Regions from separate parts of the Streptomyces sp. NPDC048584 genome, predicted to be linked through region 1. Evidence: riboswitches for the same ligand, from Rfam matches in the RefSeq annotation. Region 1 holds a riboswitch; the other holds the start of a gene.
What was found. A riboswitch is a leader RNA that binds a small molecule or an ion and turns the genes downstream of it on or off. The one in region 1 is predicted to bind cyclic di-AMP.
Positions count from the first base shown of each region.

Region 2: it holds a riboswitch for cyclic di-AMP, as region 1 does, so the genes downstream of both, ACGFR9_RS23500 (M23 family metallopeptidase) here and ACGFR9_RS00035 (peptidoglycan DD-metalloendopeptidase family protein) in region 1, are expected to answer to the same signal.

Region 1 covers NZ_JBICWF010000001.1:2,520-10,093, forward strand. The annotation lists gene ACGFR9_RS00015 (CARDB domain-containing protein) at 1-166, opposite strand, end outside; gene ACGFR9_RS00020 (MBL fold metallo-hydrolase) at 324-1,517, opposite strand; gene ACGFR9_RS00025 (GNAT family N-acetyltransferase) at 1,551-2,030, opposite strand; gene ACGFR9_RS00030 (SGNH/GDSL hydrolase family protein) at 2,056-2,841, opposite strand; gene ACGFR9_RS00035 (peptidoglycan DD-metalloendopeptidase family protein) at 3,048-3,995, opposite strand; cyclic di-AMP (ydaO/yuaA leader) riboswitch at 4,000-4,157, opposite strand; gene ACGFR9_RS00040 (alpha-galactosidase) at 4,476-6,548, opposite strand; gene ACGFR9_RS00045 (tyrosine-protein phosphatase) at 6,722-7,519, shown strand; gene ACGFR9_RS00050 (DUF6126 family protein) at 7,565-7,574, opposite strand, start outside.
Region 2 covers NZ_JBICWF010000010.1:284,774-292,347, forward strand. The annotation lists gene ACGFR9_RS23480 (histidine kinase) at 1-264, shown strand, start outside; gene ACGFR9_RS23485 (response regulator) at 296-955, shown strand; gene ACGFR9_RS23490 (dihydrofolate reductase family protein) at 1,003-2,136, shown strand; tRNA gene ACGFR9_RS23495 (tRNA-Met) at 2,199-2,272, shown strand; cyclic di-AMP (ydaO/yuaA leader) riboswitch at 2,561-2,718, shown strand; gene ACGFR9_RS23500 (M23 family metallopeptidase) at 2,730-3,749, shown strand; gene ACGFR9_RS23505 (PrsW family intramembrane metalloprotease) at 3,839-5,218, opposite strand; gene trmB (tRNA (guanosine(46)-N7)-methyltransferase TrmB) at 5,254-6,036, opposite strand; gene lhgO (L-2-hydroxyglutarate oxidase) at 6,468-7,574, opposite strand, start outside.

The DNA.
Region 1 (7,574 bases):
GCAGCGTCTGCTCGTACGGCGAATTGATCCACAGCTGATCGGTCTGCGGCGGGTCGTCGGCGGCGAACGCGGGCGCGGCGAGACCGGCCGTCACCAGACCGGCCGCCACCGCCACGGCGGCACCGGATCTGAGTCGGATCAGACGTCCGGCGGACAACAGACGCATAGCTCCCCCAAGGGTGTGGTCACACGACCGGTGTGCCGGAGGCCCCGGCACACCGGCATGATCGTCACACGACGGGGAAGCCCGCCGCACCCCGGTTTCCGGCCCTCGAAGAGACTGTCCGGTTCCCCTCGGTACGGCGGTCTCCGTGGCTCCCGCGTCAGCGGTCGCCGGCCAGGTCGAGGGTCTCCTCGGGGGCCGGGGTGGCGTCACCCCGCTTCGCGGTGGGGGTCCAGTGGTGTGTGACCGGGGAGGTCAGGGGGCGCCACCAGGGGGTGGTCGGGACTTCACCCGTGGGTTCGAAGGGTTCGCCGGGGCGGGGGAACGCCGCCGTCTGGCCGACGGCCGCCGCCGCGTCCGTCATCCACTCCCCCGGCTCCGCCCACGCGTGCGGGGCCAGGTTGAAGGTGCCCCAGTGGATGGGGAGGAGGACGCCGGTCGCCTCGCCGGACTGGAGGTCGAGGTGGGCGCGGACGCCTTCCTCGGGGGTCATGTGGATGTCGGGCCAGAAGTCCGAGTACGCGCCGACCTGGATCATCGTGGCGTCGAACGGGCCGTGGTCGGCGCCGATGTCCTTGAAGCCGTCGAAGTAGCCGGTGTCGCCGCTGTGGTAGATCCGGTGGTTCTCGCCCGCGACGGCCCAGGAGGCCCACAGGGTGTGCTGGGTGTTGCGCAGGCCCCGGCCGCAGAAGTGGCGGGCCGGGGTGGCGGTGAGGGTGAGGCCGCCGACCTTGGTCGCCTCGTGCCAGTCCAGCTCGCGCAGCCTGCCGGGGGACACGCCCCAGCGCTCCAGGTGCGCGCCGACGCCGAGGGGCACGGCGAACAGCGTGTCCGTGCCGGCCAGCGCCTTGATCGTGGGCAGGTCGAGGTGGTCGTAGTGGTCGTGGGAGATCACCACGACGTCGACCGGGCCGAGGGCGGCCAGCGGCAGCGGGGCGGGGTGCAGCCTCTTGGGGCCCGCGAAGGGGAACGGCGAGCAGCGCTCACCCCATACGGGGTCGAAGAGCACCCGGTGTCCGTCGATCTCCGCGAGCACGCTGGAGTGGCCCATCCAGGTCAGCCGCAGCCCGCTCGCCGGCGGGCGGGAGATGTCGGCGAGGGTGGTGGGGTGCACCGGGATGGTGCCCTTGGGTGCGCGCCGGGAGCGGGAGTCCTTGTCGAAGTAGATCTTCGCGAGGTCCCGCGTCGAGCCCGAGGGGCGGATCCGGGCGGTACCGCCGGGGTTCTGGAACACGCCGTCCCTGAAGTGCGGGGATCTGCGGATGCGGGCCATGCGCTCACCGCTCGGGTCCGCGCCGAAGGCTTCGGGCCGCAGGGCACGCAGCCCGGAGCTCTGGGAACGGGAACCGGCCACGGTACCTCCAGGTGGAGTCGGTCAGACATTCCATTATGTGCGGCCGGACCGACAACGCGGTGCCGGGTACGGCCGGGACGGTTCGCGGGTCATGAACACGTCGACCGGGTCCTCCGTCCGTACGGTGAATCCGTGCCGCTCGTAGAGGCGGCGGGCGGGGCTGCCGCGCACAACGTTCAGCCGTACGACGGTGGCGGCGCGGTCGCACCGCTCCAGCAGTCGGCGCAGCACGGCCGACCCGATGCCGCCGCCCTGGCGGTCCGGGGCCATATAGAAGTGCTCCAGCCAGTGGCAGTCCCCGGCGGGACGCAGCGCCACACAGCCGGCGAAGGCGCCGCCCGTCTCGATCACCCACGTGTGGGCCGGGTCGAAGCCGTCGCGCAGCCGCTGCCGTACCCGCCGCGCGTCGTAGCGGCCGAGCCGTTCCGGATCGGCCCGCAGGACCAGGGCGCGCAGCTCGGCCACCGCCTCCACGTCCGTGGCGGCCGCCTGCCGCAGGCCCCAGTTCTCCATGATCACCACGCTACCGCGCGGGTGCTCACGCCACCGAGGCGATCCGCTCCTTGATGGCGTGCGGCGACAGCGCCCCCTTGGCGATCACATGGTCGCCGGAGGACTCCCCGCGCAGCCGGCGGCCGATCCACGGCACCAGGTACTCGCGGGCCCAGTGGACGTCGTCCCGCCGGATCTCCAGGACGCCGCGGGGCGGCAGGGACGGCCAGGGCTGCTCCGGGTCCGCGGGGGTCCTGAGGCCGAGGGCCTGTCCCGCGCGCAGTGCGACGCGGGTGTGCCCCTCCGGTGACAGGTGCAGCCGGTCGGCGTCCCACGCCCTGCGGTCCTGGACGCTCCTGAGGGACCACAGGTCGAGCACCGGGCAGCCGTAGCGGTCGGCGACGGCCCGCACATGCCCGTTGTACGTCGCGATCTTGCCGCGCAGATGCTTCAGCAGGGGTACGCCACGGGTGTCGAACCCGGTCGTCACCATCACCGTGCCCGATACGGCCGTGAGCGCGGCGATCGCCTGCTCGAACCGCTCGGCCACCTCGTCCGGGTCGCTGCCGGGACGGAGGATGTCGTTGCCGCCCGCGCAGAACGAGACCAGATCGGGGGCGAGTTCGACCGCCCTCGTCAGCTGGTCCGCCATGATCTGGTCCAGTAGCTTTCCGCGCACCGCGAGATTCGTGTACTGGAAGTCGCCTTCGGGCCGGAGGTCCGCGAGAAGGACGGCGAACCGGTCGGCCCAGCCGACGAACGCCCCGTCGGGGCCGGGGTCGCCGACGCCCTCGGTGAAGCTGTCCCCCACCGCCACGTACGACCCGATCACTGCTCTGCTGTCACTCTTCGAATCGTCTGCCACGGGAGCTCATGATTCACCTTCCATTGTGACCTACGCGACCGTAAGGAAGGGTTGACGCGCGGTGAGATAAGACACTCTCAAAATGTTGGCCAATTCCGGAATACGCCGAAGGCCGGCCCCGTGGATCGGGGTCCGGCCTTCGGCGCGCGTGTCAGGAAGGGGTGCCGCGGGGGTCAGCCGATGGAGACGCCCTTGGAGCGGAGGTAGGAGACCGGGTCCACGTCCGAGCCGTAGTTCGGGGTGGTGCGGATCTCGAAGTGCAGGTGCGGGCCGGTCACGTTGCCGGTCGCACCGGAGAGGCCGACCTGCTGGCCGGCGGTGACGGACTGGCCGGCCGAGACGGACAGCGAGGACAGGTGGGCGTACTGGGCGTAGTAGCCGTCGTTCAGCTTGACGACGACCTGGTTGCCGTACGCGCCGCCCCAGCCGGCGGAGACGACGGTGCCCGCGCCGACGGCCTTCAGGGAGGTGCCGGTCGGGACGCTGAAGTCGACACCGGTGTGGTAGCCGCTGGACCACATGCTGCCGGCCACCTTGTAGGCGGTGCCGAGGCCGCCGGCGCCGGGCACCGGGGAGCTGTAGGCGGAGGTGTTCGCGTTCTGCGCGGTGGTGTCCGGGGAGGACTGCTCGGCGGGCTGCTCGGCCGCCTTGGCGGCGGGCTTCGCGGCCTTCGGCGCGGCGGGCTTCGCCGGCGCCGGAGAGGACTGCTCCGGTGAAGAGGACCGCTTCGGCGTGCTCTTGGCGGTCTCGCCGTCGATGGAGAGCCTCAGACCGGGGTGGATGAGCGCCGGGTCGGCGCCGACGGCCTCGCGGTTGTCCGCGTAAAGCTGCTTCCAGCCACCGTCGATGTGCTCGGTCGCGGCGATCTTCGCGAGGTAGTCGCCGGCCTTCACGGTGTACGTGCGGGCCTCGTCGCCCTTTTCGGCGGTGGCCTGCCGGCTCACCACGGAAAGGGACTGGACGGCCTTTCCGGGGGCGGCCGCCTCGGTGGCGGCGTGCGCGCCGGTCGCGCCGAGAAGCGGCAGGGCCAGTGCGGCGCCACCGGTGCCGGCGACGGCGACGGCGATGGAACGGGTGAAACGCTGTGCCGTGGTACGGCGGTGCTTACCCTTCGCGGGCATGTCGAATTCCTCTCCGGCGCCTACGAGGTGAGCTGTCGGGTTCGGGCTGGAGATGCCCGGCCGCATTGCCGCGCGGCTTAACCCCTAGCCGTTCCGGGAACCGGAACAGGCGGTCCTGCCTGTGGGTCCCCCGTTCCTGCCGTGCACGGGTATGTGTGTGCGGGGCTCCGGGCGGCGGCAGGATTAGGCGTCCGTCCGGATCGGTGGCGAACGTAAGCGACCCGGACGCGAAGGGACAAGCGCGGGTTCACCGGGGACGGGTTTTTCCGTGATCCAACAACGGAAAAGATCTCACCCAGCGTCAGCCGGGATTCCTTTTACCTCACGAATTCCCTTGTCGCTCCACGGAATTACGTGAGCATGGCGACAACACATCGTCACGGATATGACGATGCTCACGCACCCTCGCCCCATCCCCCCTCCTTTCGGGGCGCGTTATATCAAAGCCACCCAACCGGACAGAACGCCCCAATCGGTCGATCACCGGCGGCGGAGGCGAAGCACCGCGGCGTCCAGATCCCCCCGCAGCCCGGTGAGCAGTCCGTGGTGCAGCAGTACGGCGCCTCGGTGCGTTTCACCCGTTTCGAGGCATTCGTACGTCGCCTCCGGGTCAAGGCCGCGCAGCCGGAGCGCCGGGGCGGGTTCGCCGTAGTGCTGCGCCCGGAGACACGCGAGGACGACGGTCTCGTCGCCGAGGACGTACTGCACCGCGCTCAGCCCGCCCTCCGGGGGCCGCAGCCGGTACTGGTCGCCACGCTGGACGAGCGGCCGGATCTCCTTGTAGAGCCCGACCCACTCCCGCGCCTCGGCGAGCTCCTCCCCGGTCCACCGGGTGAGGTCGCCGCCGACACCGAGCACCCCGGCCATGGCGCTGACGAACCGGAACCGCAGCGAGCTGACCCGTCCGTTGAGCATCACGTTCGGGCTGTCGGTGACCCAGGCCGCCATCACCCGGGCCGGGTGGACCTGGCTGAAGCCGTGCTGGATGGCGAGCCGGTCGAGCGGATCGGTGTTGTCCGAGGTCCATACCTGGTCGGTACGGGAGAGGACGCCCAGGTCGATCCGGCCGCCACCGCCCGAGCAGGACTCGAAGGCCACGCCCGGATGGGCCGCCCGCAGCCGGTCGAGGAGCGCGTACAGCCCGCGCACATGGTCCGTCCACAGCCGCTGCGGATACGGGTCGTCCGGCCAGCCGGCGTCGGTGAAGGACCGGTTGAAGTCCCATTTCACATAGTCCACGGGAGCGCTGGAGAGCAGCCCGTCGAGCTGTTCCCAGAGGTACTCCCGGACGTCGTCCCGCGCGAGGTTGAGGACCAGCTGGTTGCGCAGCTCCGTACGCCGGCGGCCCTGCTGGAACTGCACCCAGTCGGGGTGCGCCCGGTAGAGATCGCTGTCGGGGTTGACCATCTCCGGCTCGACCCAGATGCCGAACTGCATCCCGAGTCCGTGCACATGGTCGGCAAGGGGTTTCAGTCCGCCCGGGAAGCGGTCCGGGTTGGGCGTCCAGTCGCCGAGCCCGGCCCGGTCGCTCGTACGGGCCCCGAACCAGCCGTCGTCGACGACGAACAGCTCGACGCCCATCGCGGCGGCCCGCTCGGCCAGGGCCCGCTGCTGCTCCTCCGCGATGTCGAACTGGGTGGCCTCCCACGAGTTGAACAGCACCGGCCGGTCCCGGTCCGCGGCCGGGATCACATACGTCCGCTGATAGGCGTGCCAGGCACGGCTGGCGCCGCCGAAGCCGCCGTCGCTCCACAGTCCGGCGAAGACCGGCGTGACGTACGTCTCGTCCGTGCCCAGCATCAGCAGGCCGGAGTCGTCGTGTCCGGCGCCGCCGGTGATCTGCACGCGCGCGTCGGGAAGTTGGGCGACGCCGATCCGCCAGGACCCGGACCAGCCCAGCGCGCAACCGTAGACCTCGCCGCGCTCCTCGGTGGCGTCGGTGTCGAGCGCGACCCAGGGCAGATGGTGGTGCCCGGTGTGGCCGCGGCGGCTGCCGACGACCTTCTCGCCGTAGGTGAGCGGGGCGCGGGTCAGCCGGGACTCGGCGGCCCAGCGGCCGTGCAGCTGGGACAGCCGCCAGTGCTCGCGCTCGGGCAGGGTCCAGGTCGCGGAGTCGGCGCGCAGGAGTTCGACGGCGGGTCCCCGGTTGCGCAGGGACACCCAGCGTTCGATCACGTCGTCGCGCATCCGGTAGTGCAGGGTGACGGCCAGGTCGCCGTCGCGAAAACGCAGACGCAGTTCGCCGTCGTCGCTCTCGTGGCCGTCGAAGGTCCACTCGGTGCCGCGCCGTCCCTCGGCGGTACGTACGGACAGGGCGGGCCGGGTGAAGCGCGGGCCGCCCTCGACCGGGTACTCCTCGCGCCCGTCCAGCGGGGACTCGAAGGAGCAGTGCTCCGGCATCGGACGGGCGGCGAGGGCCTCCGCGTCGGCGAGCGTGATCCTCGGACCCCAGTGCAGATGCACCAGCTCGTCACGGTCGGTGAGATGCAGCGCGTAAGCACTGGCCGGCCCCGACAGGAGCCATGTACGACCGTTTTGGGAGACCTGCGTCACCCGAACCTCCAACAGACCCGAACAGATGCGATCAGACACCAACATCATCGAGGATATGGGGGCGGCCGGGCAATGCCTGTGGACAACTCATTGGCCCAGGCAGGCATGTCGTATCGTCGAGGCGTGCCCGTCGGCGAGCCCGCCGACGGCGCCGCGAGTGGGAGGAGTCCTTCGTGACGCAGCAGGTGCCGTCGACCGAACCCGAGCTGGCCGGAGTACGCAACTTCCGCGACGTGGGCGGGCTGCCGACCGTCGACGGTCGGCGGGTGCGCCACGGGGTGCTGTTCCGCAGCGGGCATCTCGCCCACGCGACCGCCGAGGACGCCGCCTTCCTCTCCTCGCTCGGACTGCACACGGTGTTCGACTTCCGCAACGCGGCCGACCAGAAGCTGGAAGGGCCGGACGTCGCGCTGCCGGGCGTGCGCAATGTGAACCTGCCGCTGAGCGACCCGGCCGACGGCGCCGAGTTCTGGAAGATGGTCCGCGACGGCGATCTGGAGCAGCTGCGCTCGATCCTCGACGACGGCAAGGGCGCGGACCGGATGATCAGCTCCTACCGTCTGATCGTCAAGGAGCGCACCGCCGAGCACTCCCGTGTGCTGCGCTCGCTCGCCGAGGACAGCGTGCCCGCGCTGATGCACTGCGCGGCCGGCAAGGACCGCGCGGGGCTGTCGGTGGCGGTGACGCTGCTGGCGGTGGGTGTGGAGCGCGACGCGATCCTCGCCGACTATCTGAAGTCCAACGAGAAGCACCGGCGCTACAAGGTGCGGCGCAGCGGCAGCTCGGCCTCGGCCTACTCCCCCGAGGTGATGGAGCTGCTCAGTCCGCTGTTCGACGCGCGCGCGGAGTACCTGTCGGCGGCCTTCGAGACCGTGGAGGAGACCTGGGGCGGGGTCGAGCCGTATCTGGAGAAGGGGCTCGGACTCACCCCCGAGGCCCGGGAGCGGCTGCGCGAACGCCTGCTCGACTGATACGCGGCCCGAGGCCGGGACCGGTACGAGGGCCGGGGCGGCCGGTCACTTCTTC
Region 2 (7,574 bases), on a different contig from region 1:
GTCCGTGACGACGGCCGCGGCACCGGCGTCACCCCGGAGGGCGCCGGTATCCGCGGGATGCGGGAGCGCGCGCTCCTCGTCGGCGCCCGGCTGACCGTGGACCGCGCCGACGGCGGCGGCACCGAGGTGCGTCTGGCCGTCCCCGTCCCCGCCCGCTTCCCCGCCCACGCCCTCGTCCCCCTGCGGGAGGCCGCGCCCGTAAGGGACTCCGCGCCCGGACCCGTACGGGACTCCGCCCCCGCGCACGCCCCACCGCCCCCGTGAGACCGACGCCCCCGACCGGAAACGCCCACACATGACCGACCCGGCCCCCACCCGCATCCTGCTCGCCGACGACCACGCGCTGGTCCGCCGGGGGGTTCGCCTCATCCTGGACGGCGAACCGGATCTGACCGTCGTCGCCGAGGCCGCCGACGGCTCCGAAGCCCTCGACCAGGCCCGCGAGCACCGCCCCGATCTGGCCATCCTCGACATCGCGATGCCCCGCCGCACCGGTCTCCAGGCGGCCCGTGAAATCTCCCGGGACCTGCCGGAGACCCGCATCCTCATCCTGACGATGTACGACAACGAGCAGTTCTTCTTCGAGGCCCTCGCCGCCGGTGCCTCCGGCTACGTCCTCAAGTCCGTCGCCGACCGCGATCTCGTCGAGGCCTGCCACGCCACCATGCGCGGTGAGCCGTTCCTCTACCCCGGCGCCGTCAACGCCCTCATCCACAAGTACCTCGACCTCGCGAGGGAGGGCCGTACCCTGCCGGCCAAGGCGATCACCGACCGCGAGGAGGAGATCCTCAAGCTGGTCGCCGAGGGCCACACCTCGCAGCAGATCGCCGGTCTCCTCGTCATCAGCCCCAAGACCGTGGAGCGGCACCGCGCCAACATCCTGGCCAAACTCGGCCTCAAGGACCGCCTGGAACTGACCCGGTACGCCATCCGCGTGGGGCTGATCGAGCCCTGACCGGCAGACTGGACCCCCACCCCCGCTGCCCCGTCCGGAGTACCCCGATGCCCCACCCGTACGTCCTGCTGTCCGCCGCCGTCTCCCTCGACGGCTACCTCGACGACACCGGCCCCGACCGGCTGCTGCTGTCCTCCCCGGCCGACTTCGACCGGGTCGACGAGGTACGGGCCGGTGTGGACGCCATCCTGATCGGCGCCGGCACGATCCGCGCCGACAACCCCCGGCTGCTGGTCAACTCGCCCGGGCGGCGCGCCGCCCGCCTCGCCGAGGGGCGGGCCGAGTACCCGCTCAAGGTCACCGTCAGCGGCTCCGGCGAGCTGGACCCGGCGGCCCGGTTCTGGCACACCGGCGGCGAGAAGGTCCTCTACACCACCGACAAGGGCGCCGAGCGGGCCCACGCCCTCGGGATCGCCGCCGACGTCGTCCCGCTCGGCAGCGGGCTCGACTGGCGGCGGCTCCTGGAGCATCTGCACGCCGAGCGCGGGGTGCGGCGGCTCATGGTCGAGGGCGGCGGCACCCTCCACACCCAGCTCCTCACCCAGGGGCTGGCCGACGAGCTCCAGCTGGTCCTCGCCCCGCTGTTCGTCGGCGACGCGAAGGCCCCGCGCCTCTTCGGCCCCGGCTCCTACCAGGGCGGCCGGCTGCGGCTGGTGGAGACCCGCCCGATCGGCGACGTCGTCCTGACGCGCTACGAGCCCACCGCCCCCGGCACCGGCCCGCTGCCCACCGCCGCCGACCACCACTGGCTGGCCCTCGCCTGCGAACTGGCCGCCGAGTGCCCGCCCTCGCGGACGGCGTTCAGCGTGGGCGCGGTCGTGGTCGCCGCCGACGGTACGGAGCTGGCGCGCGGCCACTCCCGGGAGGGCACCGACCCGCTGGCGCACGCGGAGGAGGCCGCGCTCGCCAAGGCCGACCCCACGGACCCCCGGCTCGCCGGCGCCACCGTGTACTCCAGCCTGGAGCCATGCGCCCGCCGCGCGTCCCGGCCGGCGCCCTGCGCGCGGCTGATCCTGGACGCGGGGGTGCGGCGGGTGGTCACGGCCTGGCGCGAGCCGGACACCTTCGTGGCGGACGCCGACGGCAGCGGCGTACTGGAGGCCGGGGGCGCCGCCGTCGTCGTCCTGCCGGAGCACGAGGACCGCGCCAAGGCACCGAACGGTCATCTGCTCGAGGGCTGACCCGGGCCGCCGATCATGGGTGTGCGCCGGGCCCCGCCGATGGCGTACACTGGTCCTACCGACGCGGGGTGGAGCAGCTCGGTAGCTCGCTGGGCTCATAACCCAGAGGTCGCAGGTTCAAATCCTGTCCCCGCTACTGAAGGCCGAAGGCCGGAATCCTTGAGGATTCCGGCCTTCGGTGTTTTCCACACTCTCCTTCACTCACCGTGAGCGGCCTGTCCCGCAGCGCATAACGACTGACGAACCATCAGAAACGGGCCGCCATCTGAAGCGCGGTCAACTCGCCCGTTTTTGACCGTCCGTGGCGCTTAAGTCCGTCCGGAATTCGTTAATGATCAAGAGGAACGGCTTGGAATAGGGCCCTCACGTCTATTAACGTTCGATAACGCAGCGCGGTCGTCCCAGCCGTCACAGAAGTCGGCTCCGTGCGCACGCGCCGAATCCCGCAAGGGAACCGGGGAACCACCACCATGGGGTGAATCGCGTCCATACCGTCGTGGCAGCACGACGCGTATACGCGCGTAGGAGACCTTCCCGCTCCGAACCCGTCAGCTAACCCGGTAGGCGGAGACGGAAGGAAGGAGCGCGCCCACGTGGCGTCCAACCCGCCTGCCCCCGAGGCCCCGTTCAAACCCAGCGACACCTTCGCCTACGGCGCGGGCCGCACCGACGAGGGCCCCTTCGAGGAGTGGAACCCCACCGCGGACTCCCTCCGTCCCGTACGTGGCCGGCATCGCGTCTCCAAGCAGCGCGGCGGAGGACTCGCCCGCAGCTCCACCGTCCTCGGCGTCGGCGTCATAGCGGCGGTCGGCGCCGGCGGTATGGCCAGCGCCCAGACCGGCAAGCCGCCGGTCTCGATCTCCGTGCCCGACCTTCCCAGCGTGGGTTCCCTCCTCTCCGACGAGGAAACGCCCCAGGGATCGTCCACCCCCCTCAGCAGCATCGGCATGACCACCGCCGACACCGAGCAGGGCGCCGCCGACGCCGGTGAGGCACTGCGCGCCCGGATCATGGCGCAGGTCGAGCAGCAGCAGGACCAGGCCGAGACCAAGGCCGCCGCCGAGGCCGTCGCCGCCGCCGAGAAGCAGGCCGCCGACGCCGCCGCCAAGGCGGAGAAGGAGGCCAAGGCCAAGGCCGAGGCCGCCAAGAAGAAGGCGGAGGAGGAGGCCGCGAAGAAGGCCGAGGCCGAGCGCCTCGCCGAGCTGGCCAAGCAGTACGCGCTGCCGACCTCCTCGTACACCCTCTCCTCGACCTTCGGTCAGGCGGGCGCCTACTGGTCCTCCGGCTACCACACGGGCCTGGACTTCGCCGCCCCCACGGGCACGCTGCTCAAGGCCGTCCACACCGGCACGATCACCTCCGCCGGTTATGACGGCTCCTACGGCTACAAGACCGTGCTGACCCTCGACGACGGCACCGAGATCTGGTACGCCCACCAGTCCTCCATCAGCGTCAGCGTCGGCCAGAAGGTCAACACCGGCGATGTGATCGGCCGCGTCGGCGCCACCGGCAACGTCACCGGCGCCCACCTCCACCTCGAGGTCCACCCCGGCGGTTCCACCTCCGGCATCGACCCGCTGGCCTGGCTGCAGGGCAAGGGCCTCAGCGTCTGACCGGCCCGGCTTCCGCCGACACCCCGAACACCGGCAGTCCCGACGACCTCAGGGCCGCCGGTGAGGTGTTTCCGGTGGCGGACCGGCGGTCAGGAGCGGTAGGGGTTCGGGTCGTGGACGGGGTACGGGTGACCGTACGGCTGGTGGCTGTACGGCTGGTGACCGTAGGGCGCCTGCGGGTGCCCGTAGCCGCCGTGAGCGCCGTAGCCGCCGTGCATCGCCCACGGTGCCGCGGCGACCGGCATCCGGGGCGCGCTGACGCGGGCCGCGTGCTCCAGGGCGGGGCGGGCCGCCGACCGGCGGTGCCACAACTCCAGCAGCAGTCGCCGTTCCCGGGTGACGAAGTCCGTGTCCGCCCGCCCGAGCCGCCCCCGGTGCCGCAGGAACGCCAGCGACGTCGCGTACGCCTCGTACTCGGCCACCGACCGCGCCGCCGCCCGGCCGCCGTACCGGCGCGCGTAGCGGCGGGCCAGGCGCCGCGCCCGCATCGAGCCCAGTGCGAACGGCTCCGCCGGATTCAGCCACCCGGCGACCACGTACGCGGGCAGTTCCGCCCGTACGGTCCGCAGCTCGCGCTGGCGCGTCCACACCACCAGCCAGGTCAGCAGTCCGAACGCCGGCACCATGAACGCCGCGTACACCGCGATGAAGCCGTACTGGCCGAGCGTCGTGGAGCCGTTCCACAGGGCGTGCATGCCCATCGCGAGCAGCAGTCCGCCGAGCGGCAGGAGGACGCGCCGGATCCGCTGACGGTCCGAGGAGAGCGCCGCGACGCCGAAGCCGATGCCGGTGAGCACGGTGAACAGGGGGTGCGCGAACGGCGACATCACGATGCGCACGAAGAAGGTCGCGGCGGTGATCGAGGCGATGCCGCTGTCGCCGGTGAGCTGGTCGGTGCCGAAGGCGGTGCCGAGGTAGAGGATGTTCTCGGTGAACGCGAAGCCGGTGGCGGTGACCCCGGCTATCACCACGCCGTCGAGGATGCCGGTGAAGTCGCGTCTGCGGAACAGGAACACCAGCAGAACGGCCGCGGCCTTCGCGGACTCCTCCACGACCGGCGCTATGACGGTCGCGCCCAGGGTATCCGCGCCGGTCGGGTCGGCGGTGGCCGTCGCTATCCACCGGGTGGCGAAGCTGTTCGCGACGATCGCTATCAGCGCCGCGGCGCAGGCACCCCAGGCGAACGAGAACAGCAGGTTCCGCCAGGGGCCGGGCTCGACCCGGTCCAGCCAGCGGAAGGCGGCGACGAGCAGCGGCACCGGAAGCACGGCGAGACCGAGCCCGACCAGGAACCCCTGCGTCCCGGTCTGCTCCCTGACCAGCGCCAGAATGACAAGACCGGACAGGGTGAGCAGCGTGATCAGCGCGCCGTACCGCACCCAGGGCCGCCGCCACCAGTGCGCACGCCGCGGCGTTCCGCCCGGAGCGGCACCGGGAGGCGGCGGATACGGAGGAGGACTGGCGGTCACGGGATCGACCCCTAACGAGGCGGGGGCGGGCTGGATCAGGTTCGGTCTGCTGCCCGCTCGTCCGGCGATACGCGGCGGAACAGCAGGTCGTTCACGACATGACCCTTCTCCAGTCCCTGCCCCTCGAAACGGGTGAGCGGCCGGAACCCGGGACGCGGCGCGAAACCGCCGTCCGCCTGCGTGTTCTCGAATCCGGGGTGCGCGGTGAGCACCTCCAGCATCTGCTCCGCGTACGGCTCCCAGTCGGTGGCGCAGTGCAGCACCGCACCCGGTGCGAGCCGGGTCGCGGCGAGGTCGAGGAACTCCGGCTGGATCAGCCGCCGCTTGTGGTGCCGCTTCTTCGGCCACGGGTCGGGGAAGTAGACGCGCAGCCCGCCGAGGGAGCCGGGGGCGAGCATCTCGCGCAGCAGGATGATCGCGTCCCCGTTGCCGACCCGTACGTTGGTCAGCCCGTGCTGGTCGGCGAGGTTGAGGAGATTGCCCTGGCCGGGGGTGTGGACGTCCACGGCGAGGATGTTGGTGTCCGGGTCGGCGCCGGCCATCGCCGCGGTGGCCTCGCCCATGCCGAAGCCGATCTCCAGGACGGCGGGGTTGTCGTTGCCGAAGAACTCGGCGAGGCCGAGGACCCGGCTGCCGTCGATGTCGAAGCCCCAGTCGGGCCAGAGCCGCTGCAGCGCGTCCGCCTGCCCGGCGGTCACCCGGCTGCGACGCGGCTGAAAACTCCGGATCCGCCGCTCGAAGTGCGACCCGGCGGGATCGGCCTTCGGGCCGTCCGGGAACCTGGGCTCGCCCTTGACCCGGGTATGCCGGACGGACACCCCGGGCGAGTGCGGCGCTTCCTGGCCGGGGGCGGACTGAAGAACTTCGGAGGCATCAACGGTGTCAGACACAGTGCCTCCGATTTTACGGGCAGCGGCCGGCTGCCCTCCGGAGCGGACTCCGGGTGCGCCCACCGGGGGCCGGCGGCCATGGGGCGCGGTGCCGTCCGGCAGGGGCCGGCCGCGGCGATGCGCGGTGCGCGGACGGGTACGCGGCGCGCTGCCCGTCGCCCGGCCCGGGTGGGTGGCCCGGTGGACGGAGGCGGGGACGGTCCGCGGTGCTTCTCGGCCCGGGTGGGTGGCCCGGGGGCCGAGGTGCGCCGGACCCGGCCCAGGCCTGCGAAAAGCTGGAGGCGGCCGGGCCGGTCACCGGCGGGGGCGGCCTGCGGCGTCTCTCGGTCGGCAGGCCGACCCGGCCGGGGCGCGGCCGGTCAGCGGCGGACCGCCTCCAGTGTGGTCAGGGCCCGGCGGGCCACCTCGCGGCCGATCGGCAGGGATGCCGTCGCCGCCGGGGAGGGGGCGTTCAGGACATGGACCGCGCGGGGGGTCTCCTGGATCAGGAAGTCGTCCACCAGGGCGCCGTCCCGGAGGACCGCCTGGGCGCGGACTCCGGCCGGGGCGGGGATCAGGTCGTCCTCCCGGACGGCGGGGAGCAGTCGGCGTACCGCGCGGGTGAAGGCCTGCTTGGACAGGGAGCGGTGCAGTTCCCCGGTGCCGTAACGCCAGTGACGGCGCGCCAGTTGCCAGGAGCCCGGCCAGGCCAGGGTCGCCCCCAGCTCGCGCGGGCGCACCGTGCGCCAGTCGTAGCCCTCGCGGGCCAGCGCCGGGACCGCGTTGGGGCCGACGTGGACGCCCCCGTCGATGCCCCGGGTGAGGTGGACGCCGAGGAACGGGAACGCCGGGTCGGGCACCGGGTAGACCAGGCCGCGTACGAGTTCCGGCCGGGCCAGCTCGTAGTACTCGCCGCGGAACGGCACGATCCGCGCGCCGGGCTCGTCGCCGGTGTCGCGGGCGATCTCGTCGCAGTGCAGCCCCGCGCAGTTCACCAGCGTCCGCCCGCGCACGACATCGCCCGTGGCCGTCAGGACGGCGACTCCCCGGTCGGATCGGCGGTCGACCCGGGTCACGCGCGCCCCGTAGCGGATCTCCGCGCCCGCCGCCCGGGCGGCCTCCGCGAGGCGCCCGGCGACCGCCGTGTAGTCGCAGACGCCGGTGGTGCCGACGTGGATGGCCGCCAGGCCCTCGACCTCCGGCTCGTACTCAGCGATCTGCGCCGCGCACAGTTCACGGACCGCTATGCCGTTCTCCCGGCCGCGCTGGACCAGGGCGTGCAGCCGGGGCAGCTCCTCGCGGGTGGTGGCGACGATCAGCTTGCCCGTCACCGCGTGCGGGATGTCGTACTCCGCGCAGAACTTGACCATCTCCGCCGCGCCCGACACCGCGAACCGCGCCTTCAGCGAGCCGGGGCGGTAGTAGACGCCGCTGTGGATGACGCCGCTGTTGCGCCCCGTCTGGTGGCGGGCCGGTCCGGGCTCCTT